DNA from 2 places in the Neobacillus sp. PS2-9 genome. Region 2 is predicted to be linked to the other one. Evidence: riboswitches for the same ligand, from Rfam matches in the RefSeq annotation. Region 2 holds a riboswitch; the other holds the start of a gene.

Region 1 (3,127 bases), 1.1 Mb from region 2:
CTTTTCAACCAGTTGATAAAGTTTTAAAGCGTGGTGGTGTTGAAACAACTGAAGTTCAATTTCATTATCAACTTTTAATGTAAACATACGCCTAGTCTCCCCAAATTTTTAGTACATCATATGCAAAATGGTTATATTGCGGAAGATGTATATAAGGAAGAAATAAAAAAATCCCTGCTTTTTAAAAGTGGGATTTGAAAGGAGGTAGGTTTGTCCCTTTTTAAGATAGTACAGGTAAGCAGATAGAAAAAGTTGTTTTATCAAGAGAGGAATCGCATGTTAATTCTCCCTTATGTTTCTCAATAATTTCTTTACAAACAAATAATCCAAGACCAGTACCTAGCTTTTTAGTTGTAAAAAAGGGTTCAAAAATGGTTTTTCTTAATTCCGCCGGAATGGCAGGTCCATTATTAGATATACTGATTTTAATCAACTCTTCATTTTCCACACAGGTGCTTATTTCAATTGTAGGTAAGTCCACTTCGTGATGATTTAGAACATCAATTGCATTAAAAATAATATTAATAAAGACTTGTCTAATTTCATCAGCATATCCATTCAAAGTGAAATCTTTGCTCAAATCTCTTTTAATTTTCACTTTTCCATCCAATATACTAGGATAAAGGAAATTTAACACCTCATCGATAAGTTGATTCAATTTGAAATCAATTTTTTCTTTCCCAATAAGTTCCTTCTTTGAAAGCAGAAGAAACTGGGATATTCGAAAATTAAGTTGGTCTAACTCCCCTGAAATGATATCTAAATATCTCATGTTTGGATAATCTGCCTTAAGTAATTGGATGAATCCTTGAACTGAAGTGAGCGGATTCCTAAATTCATGAATAAAGCTTGATGTCATTTGACCGAGAAGGGTTAATCGGTCCTGGTGAGTTGAATCAATGAACATCGTCTTTTCTTCAATAATCTTGTTTTTTGCTTCTGAATAATGGGAAACTGCATAGTATAAAAATTTATCAAAACAAAAATTGATCTTATTTATGGATTCCTGCAAATCTGACCAGGAAATTCCTGTTTTACTCAAATAACTATATAGAATGGTCCGACCGAGATTAACATTGTAGACAAAATCACCAATATTGATATTAGCCAGTACCCTTTCTTCTGAAACTTCTATGGCAATCTTTTTTACGATTTCTATAAGTTCCTCTTTAGATACCTTATGCATTGAAAGGATTACATTAAGTAGGGCTTCCCCATTTTCCCTGATTTTCAACTTGAAGGGGTCCCCATGATTAATCACAATGGAATCTTCCCACTCTTGAACTAGTTTCTCTTTATTTTTTTGAAAAAAAGCAACTAAATCCGTTTGTTCTCCCGTAAACATTGTTGTGTCCCCCTATGGTTTTAACAAAACTGATTACCATGTAAATTCGAGGGTAAAGGCAAAAATCCTCTAAGATATAAATAAAAAAAATATTTCCCAATAATTTCTATAAATAAAACGAAGGTGGATTTTCGTATTTTATCTTTTAAGTTATTGTTTCTATAAGGCCCAGCATGTAGATATTCCTTGTAAAAACAAAGAAACAGTAGTATATTTTTAAGGGAAAACAATAGAATATTTCCACAAGGGGAGCTGCTTTTATGCGGCTGAGAGTGAACGGTAGAGTTCTGACCCTATGAACCTGTTAGTTAACGCTAGCGTAGGGATGTGGTTTGCCGATAGCAAAGCAATGCAGACATTCCTAATAGTCATGCATTGCTTTTTTTGTGGACTGTTTTATTGGATTTACATATAAAAGGGGGAAACAAAAATGAACAAGAACAGGAGTAACACGCTTTTTATTACAGAAGTAGCGGTGTTTACCGCACTTGCTTATTTATTAGATTATGTTGGGAATATCCTTTCATTTAAAATTTGGCCACAAGGCGGATCTATTTCGATTGCCATGGTCCCGGTGTTTCTTATGGCTTATCGCTGGGGGGTTAAAGGTGGCGTCCTTACAGGATTCTTACTAGGCCTGTTACAATTTATTCTTGGATATTCACAAATTTATACCCTGATTCAAGGAATTATTGATTACTTTATTGCCTTTACTGTTGTGGGCTTCGCCGGTATTTTTGCAGCACAAATAAAGAATGCACTTAATGATCAGAACAAAGGAAAATGGATGACCTACGTAGTACTTGGAGCCTTCTTAGGAAGTGTTCTTCGTTACCTTTGCCATGTTGTATCAGGAATTGTATTTTTTGGAGAGTATGCTCCAAAAGGGCAGCCAGTAGCTGTTTACTCCCTGCTATATAATGGTACCTATATGCTCCCAAGTTTTATTATCAGTGCCATTATCATTATTCTAGTTATCAGTGCATTACCAAAAAGACTGTTCAAATAAACCAGGTTAGTAAAAAAAAGGAAAAGCGAGACGCTCTTCCTTTTTTTTATGAAATTTTTTCGAAACTTTGTCAAATTTAATATGCTTATTACCTAAAAAAAGTGTTAAAATGGCAATATAGAAAGATAATCATTCTCAATTAACCTAGATAAGGGTGATATACATGTTTGGTTCATTAAAAGCGGGAGATAAAGGGAAAATATTAGATCTTTCTCATGTTGGTCACCTAGTTCAAAGACGATTGCTTGATTTAGGAATCACAGAAGGCTCAGAAGTATGTGTAAAATGCGTCATGCCGTTTGGTGGCCCAATTATGATAGAGTCCTGCGGACAATGCGTTGGAATCCGCCGCAAGGAAGCCGTTCAGATTGAGGTGGAAAGAATCTAATGGAAATTGCTCTTATAGGAAACCCAAATACAGGAAAGACATCATTGTTTAATAACTTAACAGGTTCCTATGAATATGTTGGGAACTGGAGCGGTGTAACAGTTGAAAAAAAGGTTGGAGTATTTAAGAAAAACCTTGGACATTTAATAGATTTACCTGGAGTATACACTCTTAATCCATTATCAAAAGATGAAGGTGTTGTCACTTCCTTCTTTTTAAATGAATCAGTTGATCGTTTATTGAATATTTTAGATGCCTCACAATTGGAGCGGAATCTCCATTTAACACTCCAATTGCTTGAGTTTGAAAAGCCTGCACTTATCGGATTAAATATGATAGATGTTGCTAATAAGCGAGGCATTCAAATTGATTATATGAAACTTTC
Region 2 (3,127 bases):
TTCATTCTCGTCATGTCCACCCTTGATGACGATATTTTTCACTCCAAGTGCATGTAATCTTCTCGCAGCTTCCTTTTTTTCCCCAACCGTTTGAATCGTCATTCCCGTTAAAACTTCCGCTTCTGGGATGTTCGGTGTGATGACCTTTGCTAGAGGCAGTAAATAGGTTTTCATCGCTGAAATCGCTTCGTTTAACAATAAAGATGCTCCGCCCTTAGCGATCATTACCGGGTCAACCACGACATTTCCCCATTGAAAAATCTTCATTTGTTCCGACACAGCTTCAATTATTTCTGCGTTAAACAGCATCCCTGTTTTTAGGGCATCTGCTCCGATATCCTCCCCAATCGCTTGAATCTGTTTGACAACAGCCTCCGCTGACATTGGATAAACACCGTGAACACCCAATGTGTTCTGAGCAGTCACTGCTGTTAATGCAGACATTCCAAATACCTCTAATTCCTGAAACGTCTTTAAATCTGCCTGAATTCCAGCTCCGCCACCGCTATCAGATCCTGCAATCGTTAGCGCTTTTTTCATAAAAATAACCCCCACTTACTCATTCATTTTTTTAATGGACGCGAGCTGCTTCATATCTTTTGATGTTGTGAGTGATAATTGGTTTAAAAATTCGATTTGAAAGCTTCCCGGTCCTTGTTCAACTGTTTTTTCAGCCGCTTTCTCTGCCGCTATTCCATAGAAAGACAAAGCTGCTACGGAAGCCTTCAATAAGTCTTCTTCCACACCAGCAAACGCACCAATTACAGAGGTTAATAGACAGCCAGTGCCTGTCACCTTGGTCAATATTGGATGTCCATTTGCAATCACAAAGGTTGTTTCTCCATCTGTCACGATATCTTCTTTTCCGGTTATGACCACAACGGTATGAAGTTTCTGTGCAGCTGATATAGCAAGATCAACAATGTTCCCATTTGCGTCACCGGCATCTACACCTTTAATTTCCCAGTTCTCCCCGACAACATTAGCTATTTCGGCTGCATTGCCTCTGATTACCGAAACATTCACCTGTTTCATAATTTTTTGTGCAGTCTCCGTACGGTAAGGAGTGGCCCCTGCACCTACTGGGTCAAATATAACCGGAACACTATTTTCATTGGCTGCTTTTCCTGCAATAATCATCGACTCCACTGTCTGCGCGTTTAGTGTTCCAATATTCAAAACTACGGAACTAGCAATCTTCGCCATATCGGCTACTTCTTCTGCTGCATATGCCATGACAGGTGATGCTCCTAGTGCAAGTAAACCATTTGCTGTAAAGTTCGTGACAACGACGTTAGTTATGTTATGTACTAACGGTCTACCCTCTCTTACTTTTTCCAATGTCTCAAACCATCTGTTTGTTTCCACAACAATCTCCCCTTTTTTAAAAATAAAAAAACCAGATCCATAATTTGGACCTGGTTAGTTAGATAGAGTAATAATACAACATTCACTCGACTACTTTCCTACGCTGGTATTACCCAGATCAGGTCCGAAGGGTTAAAAACGTTGCCGTTTTCTCTCAGCCCGCAATCTGGGCACCCCTAGTAGATTCACTTATGAAATTACATAAATCATAATCCTATTTTTTAAAATAGTAAAGGATTTATGCCTCTTTATTTTTCACTAAATCAATAAGTTCTTTTAGTTCGTTTGTAAATCCTTTGACTGCCCGGCCTTCAACAACCGTTATTGGAACGCCCAGATAGCCGTACTTCTCTACTTCCTTTTGATATTCGGCATGAGTAGAAATGTTTCTTGCTTCAAATGCAATTCCTTCTTGTGTTAGTACCTGCTTCACCATTGTACATTCAATACAATCGTTTGTTGTATAGACGATTACTTGCTTGCTCATTTAAATATTTCCCCCTATCTAAATTTACGACAATTTTCCTTTAAATTCTTTATATACTTTAAAATCCGCGAATTCCCCCACACATTCCCATCCATTATATAACAATTTCCTGCAGTAGTTGTAAACATAGCGTTCGGAAATATTCCTCGGGAAAGCGCACGAAAAGACAATTTTAGTGTTTTTATGTCGGAAAGTGGAAACTTAAAATGCCGTTAGACAGCCCTTTTTTCTATTATCATGATATTCGTTTATGCTCGTCCGTCTCTTTTACATAATATATATCTAGTAGGACCCCCTTATTGCCGTCACTTGTGAGAATTAGGGGATTAATCATTATATATTTTAAAAAAAGGCTATGTTAAAGAACAGTGTTGATTTTTACACTCTGTTGATTGGAGCGGAAGGCACGAAGACTCCCGTGGGAGTATGGTTCAGGGGAGACCCCGCAGGCGCATGCGTCGAGGAGGCTCGCCGAAACACCCCTGGAAAGCGAAGTGCCTGGAGCGGAAATCAACAGGCAAGTTTAACAGATCCTAAAAAAATAAAAAGGTGGGTAGAATAATGGGTAAAAAAAATAAAAATAAAAATATTCAAGATAATTCATTCGATATAGACTCCTTTTTGCAATCGGTGAACAACTTACTGAAAGAAGAGCTTTTGAAGGCACTAAACCAAACTGAAGCATTCCCTTCACCAACAGCAGCTGAGGAACTAGTGGAACAAACTGAAGTAACAGCAGCTGAAGTAAATAATGAACAACAAGAAATCCTTACAGAAGTGACAGAGGTACAAACTGAACTGGAAAATCATGAGCCTGATCTTCGGGCTAAAATTACTAATCATTTATTCGCAATTGAAGCAGACCTATCAAATTATATCGAAAGCTTTGAAGCTGAGGTTCGAGCAGAACTGGCTGATTTAAAAGAACAAAATGAGAAACTAATAAATCAACTTTCAGAGTCTGAAAAAAAGAAAAAAGAGAAAGACAAGGACAAAAAAAAGAAAAAAGATAAGGAGTAGTGAACTCTTTAACAATCTATTAAACTTCCAATACTGAAATCACACAAAGCCTTGAGAAATCAAGGTTTTTTTCAACGAAAAAAAGTGGCCGCTACCACTTTTTTAATTAATTCTATTCATTATCATGTAACGGCCGATAAATTTTTTTCAAAAATCGCTGTATGATGTGTGGAAGGAAGCTCTTACGTCTTGTTACTAAGGCGCTAACCATTGCCTTTTTTTCCTCCTTAGAAACCATCCAATCATCTGGTA

What was found. Region 2 has a riboswitch for thiamine pyrophosphate ahead of thiM (hydroxyethylthiazole kinase). Riboswitches for the same ligand answer to the same signal wherever they lie in the genome.
Region 1: it holds a riboswitch for thiamine pyrophosphate, as region 2 does, so the genes downstream of both, thiT (energy-coupled thiamine transporter ThiT) here and thiM (hydroxyethylthiazole kinase) in region 2, are expected to answer to the same signal.

The regions. Positions count from the first base shown of each region.
Region 1 is NZ_CP133269.1:4,073,374-4,076,500, reverse strand. It holds gene RCG25_RS20440 (GNAT family N-acetyltransferase) at 1-87, opposite strand, end outside; gene RCG25_RS20435 (histidine kinase N-terminal domain-containing protein) at 221-1,345, opposite strand; TPP riboswitch at 1,581-1,688, shown strand; gene thiT (energy-coupled thiamine transporter ThiT) at 1,776-2,354, shown strand; gene RCG25_RS20425 (FeoA family protein) at 2,518-2,742, shown strand; gene feoB (ferrous iron transport protein B) at 2,742-3,127, shown strand, end outside.
Region 2 is NZ_CP133269.1:2,952,669-2,955,795, forward strand. It holds gene thiD (bifunctional hydroxymethylpyrimidine kinase/phosphomethylpyrimidine kinase) at 1-540, opposite strand, end outside; gene thiM (hydroxyethylthiazole kinase) at 556-1,368, opposite strand; TPP riboswitch at 1,447-1,556, opposite strand; gene RCG25_RS14960 (glutaredoxin family protein) at 1,607-1,855, opposite strand; gene RCG25_RS14965 (hypothetical protein) at 2,417-2,875, shown strand; gene RCG25_RS14970 (HipA family kinase) at 2,988-3,127, opposite strand, start outside.